3 regions of the Actinokineospora alba genome follow, and region 3 is predicted to be linked to each of the others. Evidence: riboswitches for the same ligand, from Rfam matches in the RefSeq annotation. Region 3 holds a riboswitch; each other region holds the start of a gene.
The links. Region 3 has a riboswitch for S-adenosylmethionine ahead of C8E96_RS11630 (methionine ABC transporter ATP-binding protein). Riboswitches for the same ligand answer to the same signal wherever they lie in the genome.
Positions count from the first base shown of each region.

Region 1 (3,266 bases), 1.4 Mb from region 3:
GGTGCCTGTTTGGGTGGTTCGCCTTGATTCGGGGACCCCGCCAAATGGGCCTGGCGCGGGCTCAAAAGGTGGGCACAGTACAGCCCACCCGCGCCGAAAGTTTAGGCCCATTTGCCCCGAATCAAGGCGAACCACCCAAACAGGCCGTTCTGTTCTGCCCCTTGCGTTCTGTGGATGGTGGGATCAATCGGCAGGCTTGGTGAGGGAGCGGTGATCGCGGTCAATGGGGCCTGGGGCCGTGCTCTGGGGATCGAGCGTGCTCGATCCCCAGAGCATCGGAATCACCTACGAGACAGGGCCTCGCGCACGGCGGCGGCTGAGGGTGGGACGGTGGCGAGGGGGCCGATCTTGTCCTGGACGGCGTCCAGGGTCTTGAGGCCGTCGCCGGTGATGAGGAGGACTGTTTCCGCGTCGGGGTCGAGTTTGCCGTTCTCGACGAGCTTCTTCGCGGTCGCGACGGTCACGCCGCCGGCGGTCTCGGCGAAGATGCCCTCGGTGCGGGCCAGCAGGCGGATGCCCTCGACGACCTCTTCATCGGTCACGTCCTCCACGGCGCCGTTCGTGCGGCGGACGGAGTCGAGGACGTAGGGGCCGTCGGCGGGGGCGCCGATGGCCAGGGAGCGGGCGATGGTGTCCGGCTTGACCGGGCGGATCACGTCGCTGCCCGCCTTGTAGGCCGTCGACACCGGGGAGCAGCCGGTGGCCTGGGCGCCGAAGATGCGGTACGGGGTGGCCTCGACCAGGCCGAGGTCGCCGAACTCGCGGAAGGCCTTGTCGACCTTGGTGAGCTGCGAGCCGGAGGCGACCGGGATCACGACCTGCCCGGGGAGGCGCCAGCCGAGCTGCTCGGCGACCTCGTAGCCGAGGGTCTTGGACCCCTCGGCGTAGTACGGGCGGACGTTGACGTTGACGAACGCCCAGTCCTCGTGTTCGGCGGCCAGTTCGGTGGCGAGCCGGTTGACGTCGTCGTAGTTGCCGTCGACGGCGATCAGGGCGCCGTCGTACACGGCGGTGGTGAGGATCTTGGCGCGCTCGAGAGAGGAGGGGATCAGCACGACCGAGTCCCAGCCCGCGCGGGCCGCGGCGGCGGCGACGGCGTTGGCCAGGTTGCCGGTCGACGGGCACGCGAGCACGGAGAAGCCGAGCTGGCGGGCGGCGGCGAGGGCGACGGCGACCACGCGGTCCTTGAAGGAGTGCGTGGGGTTGCCGGTGTCGTCCTTGACCCAGAGGTTCTTGATGCCGAGCGCGGCGCCGAGGCGGTCGGCCTTGACCAGGCGGGTCATGCCGGGCTCGGTGTTGGGGTGGGTGTCGACATCGGCGGGCACGGGAAGGAGCCCGCGGTAGCGCCAGATGGACTGAGGGCCCGCTTCGATGTCCGCACGAGTGATCTTGCCGAACTCGTAGGACACCTCAAGCGGGCCGAAACACTCGGCACAGGCGAATTCCGCGGCGAGCGGGATCTGGTGGCCGCACTCACGACACGACAGAGCGCGCGCGGAACCGAGGTCGAGGGTGGTGGGACGCTGGGCGTCGACTGCCGATGTCATCGCGAGGTATCTCCTCATCTATCCCGCAAGCGGGTCGGAATTGGCACCGTGATCGCGCACACGTCTCCCTTGTGGAAGACATGGCTCACGCCGGTTGCCGGGGCTTCTTCGGGCCGATCCCTCTGCCCCTCTGGATGAGCGGTATTCAGTTATGCCAACGACGCTACGGCACCGTGTCCGGCAGGTGCCACCGAGCGTCCAGTATCCGAGAGTGGTTGCGCGCCCGCGGGTGTCGTCCGTACATGGCAGGATTCCCAGCGTGAACTCGCCCGCGGTCACCCCGGCACCTCTGCAACTCGCGCTGGGGGAGGAGGAATTGCTGGTCGAGCGCGCGATCCGCGCCGCACTCGACTCGGCTCGGCTCGCCGACCCCTCGGCCGACCTCACCCGGGTGCGCGTGGCCGACCTCACATCCCCTGAGCTGGCCGAACTGGTCTCGCCGTCACTGTTCGCCGAAGGCCGGGTGATCGTCGTCGACGCCGCGCACGAGGCCACCCAGGACATCGCGGCGGTGATCATCTCGTACGTGAAGAACCCCGCCGAGGGCATCGTGTTCGTCGTCGTCCACAACGGCGGCGGGCGCAAAGCGGGCAAAGACATCGTCGCCGCGATGCGCAAGGCAGGAGCAGTCGTCACCGAGTGCGCGAAGATCACCAAGCCCGCAGAGCGGGAGGCGTTCGTCCGCAACGAGATCCGCCGGGCGGGCGGCAAGACCGACGCGGCCGCCGTCGCGGCCTTGGTGGACTCGGTGGGCTCGGACCTCCGTGAACTCGCCGCCGCCTCCGCGCAGCTGGTGGCGGACACCGCGGGCGCGGTGACGGAGGAGGCGGTCCGGCGGTACCACCGGGGCCGCGCTGACGTGACCGGCTTCGCGGTCGCCGAGAAAGCCGTGACCGGCGACGTCCCCGGCGCCCTTGAGGCGCTGCGCTGGGCGATGCACCTCGGGGTGCCGCACGTGCTGGTGGCCGACGCGCTCGCCGACGCCGTCCGAACTGTCGCGCGGGTGTCCGGGGCGGGCCGGGCCGACCCGTTCCGGTTGGCCGGCGAGCTGGGAATGCCCGCATGGAAGGTGAAGAAGGCGCTGGCCCAGAGTCGCGGGTGGAAACCCGCCGGCTTGGTCGAGGCGATGCGGGTGGTCGCCGAGGTCAACGCCGACGTGAAGGGCGTCGCCGCCGACGCGGACTACGCCCTGGAACGCGCCGTCCTCCGACTCGCCAAGGCACACCGCCGAGAGTGACCTGAACGCCCCACCCCGGCCAGGTGCCGCCCACCCCACCCGCGAGTCGCCCCTTCCGGCAAGCGAGTCGCCCCTTCCAGCAAGCGAGTTCGACATTCGCGCATCGCGAATGTCGAACTCGCTTGCCTGGTGGGGCGACTCGCGGGGTGCCTGGTGGGGCGACTCACCTTGCCTGGCGGGGTGGCTGGCGGGGTGGCGCGGTTCGATCAGGAAGGCCGCGGTGCGGACGAACCATGGGTGCCGCAGGGTGCATTCGAGCAGGCGGCGGTGGCTGGGCTACTCCGCCGTCGGGGGCTTGGGGGTTCGGCTGGCGAGGATCTCGTCGCGGCGGGCCAACCGGTTCTTGCGCCGGATCTCGGCCTCGACACCGCGGCGTTCGTCTTCCGGGGTTTCGGGCAGCACCGGGGGAACCGCCCGGGGGTTGCCGTCGCCGTCCACCGCGACGAAGACCAGGTACGCCGTGGCCACCCTGGTGGGTGGGA
Region 1 is NZ_SNXU01000001.1:3,839,005-3,842,270, forward strand. It holds gene C8E96_RS17580 (ComEC/Rec2 family competence protein) at 1-203, shown strand, start outside; gene thrC (threonine synthase) at 282-1,547, opposite strand; SAM riboswitch class I at 1,559-1,688, opposite strand; gene holA (DNA polymerase III subunit delta) at 1,807-2,784, shown strand; gene C8E96_RS34405 (acyl-CoA thioesterase) at 3,061-3,266, opposite strand, start outside.
Region 1: another riboswitch for S-adenosylmethionine. It lies ahead of thrC (threonine synthase); the one in region 3 lies ahead of C8E96_RS11630 (methionine ABC transporter ATP-binding protein).

Region 2 (3,266 bases), 1.8 Mb from region 3:
CCGGTCGCCATCGAGAACGCGGCGCCCGGGTTGCGCACGAGCTGCAGGTAGACGGCGCCGCCGAGCAGCCGGATCGGGGCCTCGCCCTCCAGCGTCGCCACAGCGATGATCTTGGTGACCAGGTCCGCGATGAACACCGCCAGCGCGGCCGAGATCAGCAGCATCCGGCGGCGGGCGGGCAGTGCGGACGGTGCCGGTTCCGACTCGGTCGGGGTATCACGGTCGTCGCCGCGCTCAGTGTTCACCGGTCCATTGTCCATGGTGTGCGTAGCGGCCGGTCAGGACACCTCTCGCAGGAACGACGGCAGCGGCCGCTCGTCGGCCGCGGGCACCCACCGGCCGTCGACCTGCGTGTAGGTGAAGGCCGGTCCGTCGGCGACCAGCGAGCGCAGCGCAGCGACGAGCCGGTCGACGTGTTCGGCGGTCGAACCGAGGCCGAGGCTGGCCCGCACGGCCCGCTGCTGGTCGGCGCCGGAGCGGTCGAGGAGCCTGCGGGTGGCGATGTGCGCGCAGAAGGCGCCGTCGCGCACGCCGATGCCGTGCTCGGCGGACAGGACAGCGGCGGTGAGACCCGCGTCGAGGCCGTCGACGCTGAAGCTGACCACGCCGACCCGGTCCTGCTCAGGGCCGAACAGCTCGAGGACCCGCAGGCCGGGGATGCCGGCCAGGCCCTGGCGCAGCCTGCGCAGCAGGGTCCGCTCGTGCGCGGCGACGTCGTCCCAGCTCTGCGAGAGCGTCTCGCACGCGACCGCGAGCGCGTGCACGCCGACGACGTTGGGCGAGCCCGCCTCGTGCCGCTCGGGGACCGCGGTCCAGGACACGCCGAGGTGGTCGCCCCAGTCGACGACCTGGCGGGTCGCGCCGCCGCCGACCAGGTACGGCTCGGCGGCCTGGAGCCAGTCGGAGCGCCCGATCAGCGCGCCTGCGCCGTAGGGGGCGTAGAGCTTGTGCCCGGACAGGACGACGTAGTCGACGTCCAGCGCGCGGATGTCGACCGGGCGGTGCGGGGCGAGCTGCGCGGCGTCGAGCACCACCCGGGCGCCGTGGCGGCGGGCGACCTTGGCGAGTTCGGCGATGGGCCACACCTCGCCGGTGACGTTGGACGCAGCCGTGAGCACCACCAGCCGGGGACCGACCGGGCAGGTGCTCAGGGCGGCGTCGAGCGCGGCGATGGTGGCGTCCGCGTTGGCGGGGGTCTGGATCCTCTGGACCCGCGGACCGCGCCACGGCAGCAGCGCCGCGTGGTGCTCGGTGTCGAACAGCACGACCGAGGTGCCCTTGGGCAGCGCGCGGGCGAGCAGGTTCAGGCTGTCGGTGGTGTTGCGGGTGAAGACCACCGCGTCGGTCGCGCGCGCGCCCACGAACCGGCGCAGTGTGTCGCGCGCCTGCCCGTAGACCCGGGTGCACACCTGCGAGGCGAAGCCCGCCCCGCGGTGCACGCTGGCGTACCAGGGAAGCAACTCGTCCACGGCGTCGCGCACCGCGTCCAGACAGGGCGCGCTGGCGGCGTGATCGAGATTGGCGTAGCCGACCTGGCGGCCGTCGAGCAGCGGCACGGTCAGGCGGGCGCCGACGACTGTGGGCACGGTGGACTCACTCGGGTCAGCGGTGCGTGCTGTCGGGAAGTTGATGGCGAGCGTCAAGGCAGGCCTCCGGGTCCTGGGACCCGCATGGGTCCGCGCTTGCCCGCTCGCACCACGCGACGGGCCAGGTCCTCACCCGGGGCACCCCACCGCGGAAGGAGGGTTGCCGGTCAGCGAGCCGGGGCTTGACGCTGACACTCATGACCTTGGTCTCGACCCTAGCCGACAACCGCGCCCACACGCAGCACTGTCCAAATCCTGGGAGCCCGCCAGGCGACCCCAACACAACTTCCCGGGAGGCGGACTAGTCCTTGCCGGATTCGCCCTTCCAGCGGGCGTAGCGGCCTGCCCGGTCGACCGCGCGGATCCGGGTCTCGGTGGCCGAGCGCACCGCCTGGGTGGTGACCACGAGGATCTGGTCGCCCTCCTGCAGCCGGGTGGTGGGGCCGGGTGTGAAGCCCTTGCCTTCCCGGGCGACCAGGCTGACGGTGGCGCCCGGCGGGAGCCGCAACTCGGCCAGGTAGACGCCGTGCAGCTTCGAGCCGGGCGGGATGGTCACCTGCAGCAGTTCGGCGTCGAGCTCGTCGAGGGTGGCGACGTCCACCTCGACCTCCTTCGGCTTCGCCCCCGGGTCGAGCTTGAGGACGCGCGCCAGCAGCCCGAGGGTGCTGCCCTGCACCAGCGTGAGCACGATGACCAGCACGAACACCGCGTCGACCAGCTGGGTGGCGCCGGGAACGCCCTGCGACAGCGGGATCATCGCGAGCACGATCGGCACCGCACCGCGCAGTCCCGCCCAGGAGAGGAACACCTGTTCTCGCCACGGCACACGGAATGGCGTGGTGGAGATCAGCACGGACAGGGGTCTCGCCAGGAGGGTGACCACCGCCCCGGCCACCAGCCCGGGCACGATCGCGTCGAGCAGCCGCGACGGTGAGGCGAACAGCCCGAGCAGGACGAACAGGCCGATCTGGGCGAGCCAGCCGAGACCTTCGGCGAAGGAGACGGTGTCGGCCCGGTGCGGCAGCTTGGAGTTGCCCAGCACCAGGCCCGCGATGTAGGTGGCGAGCAGGCCGGAGGCGTGCGCGGCCTGCCCGCCCGCGAACGCCAGGATGCACACGGCGACCGTCGCGAGCGGGTACAGGCCGGTCGCGGGCAGGGCGGCCCGGCGCAGGGCGTGCGTGCCGAGCCAGCCGAGTCCGAGGCCGATCACCGCGCCGACGCCGAGCTCGTAGGCGAGGGTGAGCGGCAGCGTCCAGGTGACCGGGTCGGTCGAGGCGAGCAGCACGACCGCGATGTAGCAGGGCGCGTCGTTCATGCCGGACTCCAGCTCCAACGAGCCGACGAGCCGACGGGTGACCGACAGGTTGCGCAGGACGCTGAACACGGCCGCGGCGTCGGTGGAGGCCAGCACTGCGCCCCAGAGCATGGCCATCCGCCAGTCCAGGCCGAGGATCCAGTGCAGCATCGCCCCGGCGACCCCGACGCTGATCACGACCGCCACTGTGGACAGTGCGATTCCGGGCCACAGCGCGGGTTTCACCTCGTCCCAGCGCGTGGTGAGGCCACCCTCGGTCAGGATGAGGACCAGCGCGGCCAAGCCGAGCGCCTGCGTGAGATCGGCGTTGGAGAACTCGATGCCGAAGCCCGCTTCGCCGAGGAGGACACCGATCCCGAGGTAGA
Region 2 is NZ_SNXU01000001.1:4,271,685-4,274,950, reverse strand. It holds gene lspA (signal peptidase II) at 1-245, opposite strand, end outside; gene C8E96_RS19710 (aminotransferase class V-fold PLP-dependent enzyme) at 279-1,643, opposite strand; SAM riboswitch class IV at 1,674-1,789, opposite strand; gene C8E96_RS19705 (potassium/proton antiporter) at 1,888-3,266, opposite strand, start outside.
Region 2: another riboswitch for S-adenosylmethionine. It lies ahead of C8E96_RS19710 (aminotransferase class V-fold PLP-dependent enzyme); the one in region 3 lies ahead of C8E96_RS11630 (methionine ABC transporter ATP-binding protein).

Region 3 (3,266 bases):
TAGGCGTGGACCTGGGGAGGGATCGGGCGGGGGGTTTCGTCTCCGCCGATCACCCTGGCGCCGGGGACCGGGCCGTGCGCGACCCGGACGGTCCGACACACGCCCGCGCCTGCCAGCTCGGCCGCCACGCGCAGCGCCGACTCGCCGTCTGAGCAGAGGAACGCGCAGGTCGGGCCCGATCCGGACACCGTTCCTGCCAGGGCTCCCGCGCTGACCCCGGCCCGCAGCGTGCGGCGCAGGCCGGGCCGCAGCGACACCGCGGCGGCCTGCATGTCGTTGCCGAGCAGCAGCGCCAGCTGACGCGGGTCGCCGGTGGCCAGCGCCTCCAGGACGGGCTCGACCGCGCCGATGCGCGGCGGGTCGCCCTCATCGCGCAGGCGGTCGAGTTCGGTGAACACCTTGGGCGTGGACAGGCCGCGCCGGTCGAAGGCGAGCACCCAGTGGTAGGTGTGCCGGGACAACACGGGGACCAGCTTCTCGCCGCGGCCGGTGCCGAGCGCGGTGCCGCCGTAGAGCGTGAACGGCACGTCGCTGCCCAGCTTGGCGCAGATGCCCGCCAGTTCGTCGCGGGTGATGTCGAGCCGCCACAGCGACGCCAGGCCGACCAGGGTCGCCGCGGCGTCCGCGCTGCCGCCGGCCATGCCGCCGGACACCGGGATGCCCTTGTTGATGACCACCCGGATCTTGGGCTCGTCCGGGTCGCGCCCGACGTGCCTGGCCAGTTCCTGCACCGCGCGCCACGCGAGGTTGCTCGCACCCGTGGGGACGGCGTCGGCGCCTTCGCCGTGCACCTCGACCCCGGGCTCGTCGGCGATCGCGACCGTGACCTCGTCGGTCAGCGACAGCGCCTGGAAGATCGTGGTCAGGTCGTGATAGCCGTCCGGGCGGAGGTCACCGACGGCAAGGTGGAGGTTCACCTTGGACGGCACACGGACGGTCACCGGTGGCGGTACGACAGCGAGCACCGGGCAAGCCTACGGCCACGCCCGCGCGTCCCCTGTCCCGGACAGCGCCCGGGACGACGGGGCCCGGCGCGACGCGGTCACGGTCATGCGGCGTGCAGGTGCGGGACAGTCGTCGGCTGGGCCACGAGGGCGCCGCGCTCGGCGATCCAGGCCAGGGCCGCGTCGGCCCGGGCGCCGTTGACGCCGACGAGGAAGCGGGCGACCGGGGTCTCGCCGACCCGGGTCAGTCCGCCGCCGACGACGGAGATCGCCGAGTCGAACCGGGCGCCCGCCTCGGGCAGCAGCGCGCCGACCGCGGCGAAGCCGACCAGGATGACTTCGGCGACCCGGTCGTGCCTGCCCGCGGCGGGCACGGTGTCGATCTCGGGCAGCAGGGTCCGCGCGACCTGGCTGTTCGGGTCCTGGATCAGCGAGAGCAGCTGCCCGCTCTCCTGGATCCGGCCCGCCGAGAGCAGCGCGACGTCGTCGGCGATGCGGCGGACGACACCGGCGTCGCTGGTGGCGATGAGGACGGTCGAGCCGAGTTCGGCGCGGGCCCGGTCGAGGACGGCGAGGACACCGGCGGTCGCGTCGGCGTCGAGGCCCCTGGTGGGGTCGTCGGCGAGCAGCAGACCGGGGTCGCCGACCAGGGCGCGGGCGACGGACACCCGGGCGCGCTGGCCGGGGGTGAGGGCGTCGGGGTAGGTGGCGGCCTTGTCGGTGAGGCCGATCAGGTCGAGCAGCTTGCCGACCCGGTCACGGCGCTGCGGGCCGTCGATCCCGGCCTGCTCCAGCGGGATCGCGATGTTGCCCGCGGCGGTGCGCTGCGGCAGCAGGTCGCCGTGCTGGATGACGCCGATGCGCCTGCGCGCGGCCCGGAGTCTGCGCGGGTCGAGGGCGGCGGTGTTGTAGCCCTCGACGCGGATGACGCCGCTGTCCGGGCGTTCCTGCAGCGACACCAGGCGGGCGAGGGTGGACTTGCCGGAGCCCTGCGGGCCGACCACGCCGGTGATCGTCCCGGCGGGGACCTCGAGGGTGACGTTCTCGAGGGCGAGCACCGGGCCGGTGTCGCCGTGGAAGGACTTGGTGAGGTTTTCAACGGTGATCATGGGTCTTCTCCAACGCGGCGTGACCCACCGTGCCGGAACGTCCATAAGGGACAATTCGGACAGGTGAAGTCGAGGGTGACTGGCGAAAGTACGAGCGGGGGTGAGCTAGTTAGCTAGCTACGTACATTCGTCGACACGCGGTCACGGTCCGCCGGCATTGGTCGATGACTCGCCTGCTGGTCAGGATTCCCATCTTGCCTAGTTCCTCCATCGCTCCTGGCGGTAGCACCTGCCCAACGATGGGTGGTTGCTGCGGCGTCGCAGAGCCAGATCTCTCAGCCGCTCGGGATGGAATGCACCACGAGTACACCCGATCACGGGGTCGCTGCGCAAGCCGCCAATAGCAGTAGACGGGCAACGTCACATTTTGGAGGTAGTGCGGCGTCAGCCCTGGGCGGCGATCCGGACGAAGTCGTCCACGGTGAGCTGTTCGCCGCGCAAACCGGGGTCGACCCCGGCGGCCACGAGGATCTCTTCGGCCCGGGCCGCCGACCCGGCCCACCCCGCCAGCGCCGCCCGCAGCGTCTTGCGCCGCTGCGCGAAGGCCGCGTCGACGACGGCGAAGACCGTCTTGCGGTCGGCCTCGGGGGTCTCGCGGCGGGTCATCAGGACCAGCGCGGAGTCCACGTTCGGCACGGGCCAGAACACCGAGCGCGGCACGGTGGCGACCCTTTTGGCCTCGGAGTACCAGGCGACCTTGACGCTCGGGACGCCGTAGACCTTGCTGCCGGGTCCGGCGGCCATCCGGTCGGCCACCTCGGCCTGGACCATGACCAGCACCGTGCGCAGCGACGGCAGCTCGGCGAGGAGGTGCAGGACCACGGGGACGGCGACGTTGTAGGGCAGATTCGCGACAAGGGCCGTGGGCGCGACGGCGAGCTGCTCGGCTTGGACCCGCATGGCGTCGGCTTCGAGGACGTGGAGGCGGTCCTTGAGGTCCGGGGCGCGGTCGGCGACGGTCGCCGGGAGCTGCTTGGCCAGGACCGGGTCGATCTCGACGGCTACGACGGCCTTGCAGGCGGGGAGGAGGGCGAGGGTGAGGGAGCCGAGGCCGGGGCCGACTTCGAGGACCACGTCGTCGTCGGTGAGCTTGGCGACGGTCACGATGCGGCGGACCGTGTTGGGGTCGTGGACGAAGTTCTGGCCGAGCTTCTTGGTCGGGCGGACGTCGAGCTGTTCGGCGAGCTTTCGCACGTCCGCGGGGCCAAGGAGA
Region 3 is NZ_SNXU01000001.1:2,422,520-2,425,785, reverse strand. It holds gene C8E96_RS11635 (4-(cytidine 5'-diphospho)-2-C-methyl-D-erythritol kinase) at 1-965, opposite strand, end outside; gene C8E96_RS11640 (hypothetical protein) at 1-3, shown strand, start outside; gene C8E96_RS11630 (methionine ABC transporter ATP-binding protein) at 1,049-2,053, opposite strand; SAM riboswitch class I at 2,258-2,348, opposite strand; gene rsmA (16S rRNA (adenine(1518)-N(6)/adenine(1519)-N(6))-dimethyltransferase RsmA) at 2,438-3,266, opposite strand, start outside.